DNA from 3 places in the Sinomonas halotolerans genome. Region 3 is predicted to be linked to each of the others. Evidence: riboswitches for the same ligand, from Rfam matches in the RefSeq annotation. Region 3 holds a riboswitch; each other region holds the start of a gene.
The links. A riboswitch is a leader RNA that binds a small molecule or an ion and turns the genes downstream of it on or off. The one in region 3 is predicted to bind S-adenosylmethionine.
Positions count from the first base shown of each region.

Region 1: linked by a shared signal. The riboswitch ahead of ABCQ75_RS03250 (aminotransferase class V-fold PLP-dependent enzyme) and the one ahead of sfnG (dimethylsulfone monooxygenase SfnG) in region 3 are both predicted to bind S-adenosylmethionine.
Region 2: linked by a shared signal. The riboswitch ahead of ABCQ75_RS13105 (DUF1737 domain-containing protein) and the one ahead of sfnG (dimethylsulfone monooxygenase SfnG) in region 3 are both predicted to bind S-adenosylmethionine.

Region 1 is NZ_JBDFRB010000002.1:169,797-173,037, forward strand. Features, by position in the region: gene ABCQ75_RS03250 (aminotransferase class V-fold PLP-dependent enzyme) at 43-1,503, opposite strand; SAM riboswitch class IV at 1,536-1,649, opposite strand; gene hisN (histidinol-phosphatase) at 1,760-2,572, opposite strand; gene rsgA (ribosome small subunit-dependent GTPase A) at 2,676-3,241, opposite strand, start outside.
Region 2 is NZ_JBDFRB010000013.1:37,418-40,658, forward strand. Features, by position in the region: gene ABCQ75_RS13095 (O-succinylhomoserine sulfhydrylase) at 1-555, opposite strand, end outside; gene ABCQ75_RS13100 (rhodanese-like domain-containing protein) at 609-1,019, opposite strand; gene ABCQ75_RS13105 (DUF1737 domain-containing protein) at 1,016-1,330, opposite strand; SAM riboswitch class IV at 1,339-1,449, opposite strand; gene ABCQ75_RS13110 (glutaminase) at 1,535-2,494, opposite strand; gene ABCQ75_RS13115 (PucR family transcriptional regulator) at 2,491-3,241, opposite strand, start outside.
Region 3 is NZ_JBDFRB010000003.1:245,208-248,448, forward strand. Features, by position in the region: gene ABCQ75_RS05280 (O-acetylhomoserine aminocarboxypropyltransferase/cysteine synthase family protein) at 1-826, opposite strand, end outside; gene sfnG (dimethylsulfone monooxygenase SfnG) at 826-2,025, opposite strand; SAM riboswitch class I at 2,080-2,180, opposite strand; gene ABCQ75_RS05290 (glycoside hydrolase family 125 protein) at 2,806-3,241, opposite strand, start outside.

The DNA of each region.
Region 1 (3,241 bases), on a different contig from region 3:
CGGCGGGACGCGGGCTGCGGGGCCTCAGGCCTCTGCGGTGCCTCAGACGTCTGCCGCGCAGGGCGCGGCGCCAGCGGTGCCCGGGGTGTTGGGAGCCCACGCGGGGAAAGGCCGGGGATCGTGCGCGGGGACCCAGCGGCCCGCGTCCACGCGGTAGTCCCCGCCCAGCCCGCCGGACACGAGCGCCTCGACACCGGCCACGAGCCGCCTGACGTCCTCGAGCCTCGAGCCGACGCCGAAGCTCGCCCGCAGCGAACCCGAGGGCAGCCCCAGCCGCCGCAGCACCGGATGCGCGCAGAACCGCCCGTCCCGCACGCCGACCCCGTGCTCGGCCGAGAGGTAGGCGGCGGCCAGGCCCGCGTCGTGCCCGGCAACGGAGAAGTTGACGACGCCGATCGTCCCTCCGCCGGTGACGTCGCCCGGGGCGCCTCCCGCATGGTCCGCGAACAGCGTGTGGACCTTGACGCCGTCGACCGCCGTGAGGCCGGCGATGAGCGCCGAGCGCAGCTGCAGCTCGTGGAGGTCCCACGCCGTGGGGTTGAGCCCGGCGAGGACCTGGGCGGCCTTGGCAAGGGTCGCCGCGCCGAGCACGTTCGGTGAGCCGGCCTCGTGCCTCGCGGGCCCGGTGGCCCATGTCGCGGAGTCGAGCCGCACGTCCTTCACGGCACCCCCGCCGGCGAGGTACGGCGCGCCGGCGTCGAGCCAGTCGGGCCTGCCCACGAGCACCCCGGCGCCGAACGGCGCGTACAGCTTGTGGCCCGAGAACGCGAGATAGTCGATGTCCGCCTGCCCCGCGCCATCCCCGGCCATGTCGATGCGGCGGTGCGGCGCGAGCTGCGCGGCGTCCACCGCGATCCGGGCCCCGTGCGCGTGGGCGAGGGCGGCGAGCTCGGCGACAGGCAGCACCTCGCCCGTGACGTTCGAGGCGCCCGTCACCGCGAGCAGGGCCACGGTCCCGTCGGCGAGGGCGAGCCGGACCCGTTCGACGGTCTCCTCGAGCGTGTCGGCCGCGACGACGCTGCGGTGCGGCCGCGCCTGCCAGGGCAGGAGGTTCGCGTGGTGCTCGAGGTCGAGGTAGAGCACCTCTCCCGTGCGGGGGAGGCAGCGGGCGAGGAGGTTGAGCGCGTCGGTGGTGTTGCGGGTGAAGACCACCGCGTCGTCGGCCCGGGCGCCGACGAACGAGCGCACCGTGCTGCGCGCATTCTCGTACAGGCTCGTCGAGACCTGGGACGCATAGCCGGCTCCCCGGTGCACGCTCGCGTAGTAGGGGAGGATCTCGGCCAGATAGTCGGCGACCTCGGCGAGGGCGGGGGCGGAGGCCGCATAGTCGAGGTTCGCGTACCGCACCTCCCCGCCGCCCACGAGCGGCGCGAGCAGCGCGCCTCCGACCACCTCGGCGAGGGGCTCGACGGCGTGCGGGTAGTCGGCGTCGTCGATCCGGGACAGCCGGGACACCGGGGAAACCGGGGAAGGGCCGGGAAGGGTGGGCAGGGCAGTGTCCATGGCAGAGTCCTCGCGTTGGAGGGACCCGTGGGGGTCCGCGCTTGCCGGGTCCGCTCCGGACCGGCCTGGTCGTCACCCGGGGCACCCCACCGCGTCAGGAGGGTTGCCGGCCAGCAAACCGGGGTTTCGCGCTGGCACTCGTGACCTGTTGAAGAGAGTAGGCCACGGACGCGCGGGCGCGCATCCGTGGCCTACGGGGAACGGTCCTCTGTGACGAAATTCGACGTGGCATCCGCCAAGAGGTCCGGCCCCGGAATCAGAGGAGGTCGTCGTAGCCCGGGGTCAGGCGGGAGAGGACCTCGGAGTGGAGAATCCCGTTCGTGGCCACGGCATTGCCTCCCCACGGCCCGTCCTCTCCCTCGAGCGAGGTGAAGCGGCCGCCGGCCTCGGTGACGATCGGCACGAGCGCCGCCATGTCGTAGAGCGCCAGCTCCGGCTCGGTGGCGATGTCGACGGCGCCCTCGGCAAGGAGGCAGTAGGACCAGAAGTCGCCGTACGCGCGCGTGCGCCAGACGTCCTCGGTGAGGCCCAGGAAGCTGTCCAGCGTGCCCCGTTCCTTCCACCCGCTCAGGCTCGAGTAGGACAGGGAAGCGTCCTCGAGGCGCGACACGTTGCTCACGTGCAGCCGCGTCGCGGACGCGAGGGACCGGCCCGTATAGGCGCCGGCGCCCTTGACCGCCCACCACCGGCGGCCCAGCGCCGGGGCGCTGACCACCCCGACCACGACCTCGTCCCCGTCCGCGAGGGCGATGAGCGTGGCCCACACCGGGACGCCGCGCACGAAGTTCTTCGTCCCGTCGATCGGGTCGATGATCCAGCGGCGGGAGCCGTGCCCCGTGGTCCCGAACTCCTCGCCCACCACGGCGTCCCGCGGACGCGAGCGGGAGAGCTGCCCCCGGATGGCCTCCTCCGCGGCCCGGTCGGCGTCGGTGACGGGCGTGAGGTCCGGCTTGGTCTCGACCTTGAGGTCGAGGGCCTTGAACCTCTCCATCGTCTGGGCGTCGACGGAGTCGGCCAGCACGTGTGCGAGGCGGAGGTCGTCGTTGTACGTCTCGGGGGCAGCGATCATGGCACTTACGCTATCGCCTCGCCGCGAACGGCCGGGGGAGGCGCCGCGTCGTGGGCGCCGCGGGTGTGGGCGTGGAGGCGCCGCGTCGTGGGCGCCGCCGCGTTCAGCTGCCGAGGACCTTGGACTCCTGCGCCTCCTCGCGGGGGTCTGCGCCGAGGAGGCGTCGCAGGGAAGCGAGGCGGGCGGGACCGGCGTCGCCCGCCTCGCCGTCCGCGACCCAGGCGTCGAGGCCGCAGCCCACGGCCGCGGCGTCGTGCCGGCATCCGCGCTCGCAGGCCTCGGTGCCGGGTTCGAGGTCCGGGAAGGCGGCGAGGATGCGGTCCGGGTCCACGTGGGCGAGCCCGAACGAGCGGATGCCGGGGGTGTCGATGATCCAGCTGCCCGGCGGCGCGTCGGCGAGCCGCAGGGCGAGCGCAGAGGAGGAGGTGTGCCGCCCGCGCCCGGTGACGGCGTTGACGCCGCCGGTGGCGCGGTCCGCCCCCGTGAGGGCGTTGACCATGGTGGACTTGCCGACCCCGGAGTGGCCCAGGAGCACGGTGACGCGGCCGCCGAGCTCGGCGCGGAGCGTCTCGACCGCTGCGGCGTCGAGCCGTGCGGAGGAGCCGTCGGCGGCGCGGGCATCGATGCTGGCCGCTTCCGCGGCGGCCCCTTGGCCGGTGTCCTCGCCCG
Region 2 (3,241 bases), on a different contig from region 3:
GACGACCGTCGCACCCGCCGCATGGGCCAGGTCCGCGACCGCGCGGATGTCCACGATCTCCTGCATCGGGTTGGACGGGGACTCGAAGAACACCGCCGTGGTAGGGACCGAGAGCGCCTCGGCCCACTGGTCCAGGTCCGGCCCGTCGACGAACACGGTCTCCACGCCCCAGCGCGGCAGGATCTCGTTTAGGATCACGAAGCACGAGCCGAACAGGCTCCGCGCCGCGACCACCCGGTCGCCGGCGGCGAGCAGCGCGGCGAGGGCCGTGAACACGGCGGACATCCCGGAGGCGGTGGCGAAGCACGCCTCGGCGCCCTCGATGAGGCGCAGCCGCTCCTGGAAGGTCGCGACGGACGGATTGCCGTACCGGGAGTAGACGAAGCGCTCGTCCTCGCCGGTGAAGGCGCGTTCGGCGGCCTCCGCGGACTCGTAGACGAACCCGGAGTTGAGGAACACCGCCTCGGAGGTCTCGTGGAAATCGGTGCGGAGGAGCCCTCCGCGCACGGCCTGGGTGTCCTGCCCCCAGCCGGCGGCGTCGATGCTGAAGTTCACTTGATCCTGACTGTCCTGCTCGTGGTCTTGCTCAGGGGCCTGCGGCCCCGTGCCTACTCCTGGCCCAGATTGGTGGGCAGCCCGCGGTTCTTCCACCCGTTCACAGTCCTCCGGCCGTCCGGGCCGGGGTGGCCCTCGAAGCCCTCGAGGAGGTTGTAGGCGGTGAACCCGAGGTTGGCCGCGACCTCGGCGGCCGCGGCGGAACGGGCCCCGGAGCGGCACAGGAAGATGAGGTCCGTGGAACCCGGCTCGGGGGCCTGGAGCTGGAGCTCCATGAGGAAGTCAGGGTTGGGGATCCCGCCGGCGAACACCCACGGGATGAAGAGGGGGTCGTTGTCCACGGAATGCGTGTCCGGGATGCCGATGTGGGCCCATTCCTCCTCGGTGCGCACGTCCACGAGCACGGCCCCGTCCTTGAGGCGCTGCCACGCCTGCTCCGGCGTGAGGTCGCCCGCGTAGCTCATGCGTGGCCCTCGCCCTCGTACTCGAGGCCCTCGACCGCGGAGGCCACGGCGGCGTCCGCGCGCGCGACCGCGTGCGGGAGGATCACGGCCTGCGCCACGATCACCTCGGAGCCGTTGAACGTGGCGGCGGGGGAGCCATGCAGGACGTAGCCTTCCGAGAGCGCCTGGGAGATGCGGGCACAGAACTCGCGCGTGTCCGGGCCCGTCAGGAGCCGGTACGCGAGCTTCTCCTCGCCGGGCGTGGAGGGGGCTGCCGGATCGTTGAGCGGGGTGTGCTCCGTGCCGGGCTGAGCGGTCGCGGTGTCAGTCATGGCGGGCTCCTTCGGGCTTGCTATCGAACGATCGAATGCCGAGTACTCACCTGAGGCACCCCGCCGCACGGAGGGTTGCCGGCCAGCAAGTCAGGGCTTCCGCGCTGGCACTCGTTACTCTCGGTCGAACGTAGCACGGGGCGCCGGGGCCAGCCATGGGAGCGCAGTAACGATTGGCAATACGCGGATGGGCAGGGAGGGACCTCAGAAGATGGACCAGCCGGTCCTCTCTGCGAGCTCCGCGAGGGCCGCGGCCCCGGCGATCGAATTCCCGTGCGCGTCGAGCCGCGGGCTCCACACGCAGACCGCGCAGACCCCCGGCACGATCGCGAGGATCCCGCCGCCCACGCCGCTCTTGCTCGGCAGCCCGACCCGGTAGGCGAACTCGCCCGCGGCGTCGTACATCCCGCAGGTGAGCATGACGGCGCCGAGCCGCTTCGCGACCGCGGGCGAGACGACCCGCCCGCCCGGCCCCACGCCGTCGTCCGCGAGGAACAGCCCCGCCCGGGCGACATCGGCGCAGGACATCTCGACCGAGCACTGGCGCACGTAGTGGTGCACGACGGCGTCCGCCGGGTTCCGCAGGTTGCCCAGGTCCGCGAGGAGGTGCGCGAGGGCGAGGTTGCGCCCGCTGCGGGCCAGCTCCGCGGCGAACGCGTCCTCGTTGACTGCGCCCCGGCCCGAGGGGGCGGCCAGGAGCCGGAGCACCTCGCCGCTCGCATCGCCGACGGCGTCGATGAGGTGGTCCGTGACGACGAGAGCGCCGGCATTGATGAAGGGGTTCCGGGGGATGCCCCGCTCGGCCTCGAGCTGCACGAGCGAATTGAAGGCCGTGCCGGAGGGCTCGCGGTGCACGCGGGACCAGAGGCCGCTGCCGCCGTCGTGCCCGAGCGCGAGGGCGAGGGAGAAGACCTTGGAGATGCTCTGGACCGAGAAGGGGACGGCGGCGTCCCCGGCCTCGAAGACCTCCCCCGAGGCCATGGCCACCGCGATGCCGAAGCGGGTGTGGTCGACCTCGGCAAGGTGCGGGATGGACCCGGGGACGGAGCCGAGGGCGCGTGTGGGCCGGTGCGCACGCACGAGGTCCTCGAGGAGGGCGCCGAGGCCGGGCCGTCCGGGGTCCGCCGTGCTGCGCGGGCGGGGCGGAACGGCGGTGGCCGTCACGAGCCCCCTCCCCTGAGCGCTCCGCGGGACCACAGGCCGAGGTGGAGCTGGGCGATGGCAGCGTGCGCGGGGTTGCCGAAGTCCAGGCGCGTGAGGCGCTCGGCCTTGGCCACCCGGTAGTAGACGGTGTTGCGGTGCACGCCCATGGCCCGGGCGCACGCGGCCACGTCCGCCGACGCCCCGAAGTACCCGGACAGCGTCCCGGCGAGCTCCGGGTCCCCGGTGAGGAGGTCCGTGAGGGCCCGGTGCCTGAAGCCCGAGGTGGCGAAGGCCGAGACGGCCTCGTGCAGGAGGACGTCCGTCTCGACGTCGTCGATCGCCGCGACCTGCGCGCCGGCACCCCGCAGGAGGGAGTCCATGACGGCCTCGGCCTCGGCGAGGGAGGCGTGCAGCGCGGTGAGGCTCGGGACGATCCGGCCGACGGCGACGAACGCCGTGACGCCCAAGTGCCTCTTCGCGTCGGCGGCCACGAGGCTCCCGAGGGAGCGCAGCGCGGCGGTGTCGGTGCGCGCGGCGAGGGCCGGGAGGACAGCCGCGGTGCGCCCGCCGTGCTGTCCGACGATTGCGGAGCCCTTGAAGGCGGCCGCGTGCAGCGCGACGAGGTCCGCGAGCTGGCCGTGGACGAGCTCGGCGTCCTCGGCCATGGCGTCGGCGGGGGAGACCCCGACGAGGAGGAGGCACGAGGGCGCGTCGTGCGCCACGCCGAGGGTCTTGGCGCACGCCAGCGCCTGCGCCGGCCCGGCCAGG
Region 3 (3,241 bases):
ACAGGGCCGGGCCGATGTCACGAAGCTGCTCGCTGCGCAGCTTCGTGAGGAACCCGTACTCGCCGAAGTTGCCCCACCACGTGACGTTGCCGTAGCTCGGGACGGGCTCGGTCATGGTGGGGAACCTGCCGTTGCCCCAGTTGAAGGTCCCGGCCTCGACGACGACGCCGCCCAGGGTGGTGCCGTGCCCGCCGAGGAACTTCGTCGCGGAGTGGATGACGATGTCCGCGCCGTGCTCGATCGGCCGGAAGAGGTACGGCGGCGTCAGCGTGGAGTCCACGACGAGCGGGACACCGTGGCCATGGGCGACAGCGGCGAGGCCGGCCACGTCGGCGATGTCACCGGAGGGGTTCGCGACCACCTCGGTGTAGACGGCCTTCGTGTTCTCGCGCAGGGCCGCGGCGAAGTCCGCCGGATCGGTCGAGTCCACGAAGGTCGTCTCGACGCCGAAGCGGCGCAGCGTCACGTCAAGCTGGGTGATCGTGCCACCGTACAGCTTCGAAGACGCGACGATGTGGTCCCCGGCCTGGGTCAGCGCGGCGAACGTGATGAACTCCGCCGCCATGCCTGAGCTCGTCGCGACCGCGCCGAGGCCGCCCTCGAGGGACGCGATGCGCTCCTCGAAGGCCGCGACGGTCGGGTTGCCGATGCGCGAGTAGATGTTGCCGTACTTCTGCAGCGCGAAGAGGTTGGCGGCGTCGTCCGTGTCCTTGAACACGAACGACGTCGACTGGTAGATCGGCACCGCACGCGCGCCGTGCTCCGCGTCCGGCGTGCCGCCGGCGTGCAGGGCGCGCGTGCGGAAGCCGAACTGGCGCTCCGCCATCAGCGCACGCCCGCGGTCTCGAGGCCAGAGGCCGAGGAGGGAACGGTGATGGGAAGGAGGTCCGTGTTGAGCTCGGTGCCGTTCTTGCGGGCCAGGTCCGCCTCGAGCTCGCGCACGATCGGCAGGACCTCGCGGCCGAACTGCTCGACCTCCTCCTGGAAGTGCAGGTAGCCCGTGAGGAACAGGTTCACGCCGATCTTCTTGTACTCGACGATCCGCGTGGCGATCTGCTCCGGGGTGCCGATGAGCTTGGTGCGGAAGCCGTCGTTGTACTGCACGAGGTCCTCGAACGTGGAGTCCTCCCACATGCCCTTGCCGTCCTTGGTGGACTGGCCGGCCTCCTTGACGGCGGCGGCGAAGCCCTCGACGGCGGGCTTGTGGGCCTTGGCGATGATCTCGCGCAGAGTGTCCTGCGCCTCCTTCTCCGTGTCGCGGGCGATCACGAAGCCGTTGAGGCCGAAGCGCGGGGCCTGGGGGGCCTTGCGGCCGTCCTGGGCCGCGGCCAGCACCCCGCGGATGTTGTCCTTGAACGGCTCGAGGTCGCGGCCGTTGGAGAAGTACCAGTCCGCGGTGCGGCCTGCGGCGGCCTGCGCGGCGGTCGAGTTGCCGCCGAAGAAGATCTCGGGGTGCGCGCGGCCGGGGATGTCGAGCGGGGCCGGGTTCAGGGTGAAGTCCTTGATGTTGTAGTACTTCCCGGACTGGGAGTAGCCCTGCTGCGTCCAGAGGCCGCGGAGGGCATTGATGAACTCCTCGGTGCGGACGTAGCGCTCGTCGTGCTCGAGCCATTCGAGGCCGAAGTTCACGAACTCGTCCTTGAGCCAGCCGGAGACGATGTTCACCGCGGCGCGGCCGCCGGAGAGGTGGTCCGCCGTGATGATGAACTTCGCCAGGACGCCGGGGTGCCACATGCCCGGGTGCACGGCCGAGATGACCTTGAGCCGCTCGGTGGCGCCGAGGAGCGCGAGGCTGAACGAGGTGGCCTCGTGCTGCTTGTCCGCGCCGTAGCTCGCGGCGTAGCGGGTCTGGGTCAGGGCGTACTCGAAGCCCGCGTCCTCCGCGATGCGGGCGAGCTTCCTGTTGTACTCGAACTCCCAGTTGGTGCGCTGTTCGATGGTCGAGACGACGAGGCCGCCCGAGACGTTCGGCACCCAGTAGGCGAACTTGAGGGGGGTCTCGACGTCGATCGTGTGGTCGGTCATGGCTGCGCTCCTTCATGCGGGCGCGACGTGCAGCGCGGGCCGGGGCCTGGACGCTCACCATCGCTTCTGGCGGTAGCACCCTTCGGCCCGCAGGGGCGGGGCCGGGGTTGCTGCGGCGTCACAGATCCAGATCTCTCAGCCGCTCGGGATGGTCAGTGAGATTCTCCCGAGAGCGGGTGTAACGATGCAAATTATTTCGTCACACTCGCGTCATGTCCGCCGTCACCGAATAAGGTTCGACGGCGCGCGTCCGGTCCGCGGTCTGGCTTCGGCGACGGCGGCGGGTCGCCGGCGCTCGCAGCCAGGCGTGGCCACCTCTCACCCATCGCGTGGCCATGTCTTGATCCACGCGTGGCCACCTCTCGCCGAACGCGTGGCCATATTTGGATCCACGCGTGGCCACCTCTCGCGCTCGCCACCGGAGGCGCCCGCGAGCGCAACCTGGATCGCACTCTGCACTTTCGGACGGGTCGGCCTGTCTCAGGCATGCGTCCATGGCGTGCGGACCCGAGGAGCGCTGAAGGGAATGACTGTCAACCTCGCGCCCGTGTCCTTCCGCCGCCCGAAGTGGCCACGGGTTGCGTGGAAGGTGGCCACGGGTTGCGTGGAAGGTGGCCACGGGTGGGGCGGGAGGTGGCCACGGGTTGCGTGGAAGGTGGCCACGGGTGGGGCGGGAGGTGGCCACGGGTTGCGTGGAAGGTGGCCACGGGTGGGGCGGAAAGTGGCCACGGGTGGGGCGGAAAGTGGCCACGCGTTCGGTGGGAGGTGGCCACGCGCTGGCTAGCGGGCGGGCTGCGGGCGGAGGTCCTCCGAGGCGAGGACCGCGGCGAGCGCAGCCCCGGGCCACCCGAACCAGTCCCGTGAGAGCCACGCGCCCGTCTCCGGGTCTGCGGTCTCCGGGAGCATGCCGTCCTCGGACACCAGCTCTCCGAGAGTGGCGAGGACCCGCTCCTGGCGGCTGGAGTCCCCGATGGTGCGCGCGTACAGGAGCTCCTGCACGAGCCCGAGCGCCCACACCCCTGCGGTGTGCACGGACCCGAGCCCGCCGAGCCGGCCGGCCACCGTGAAGGGGCCGTCGGGGTTGAAGGCGGTCTCCATCGTGGACCGCCAGGCAGGATCGTCCGCCGCGCAGAAGCCCCAAGCGGCCGCGAGCGGGGCCGGGAGGTCGTTGGCATCCGCGTAGAGCCGGTACTGCCCGGTTCCGTCGGTCTCGTAC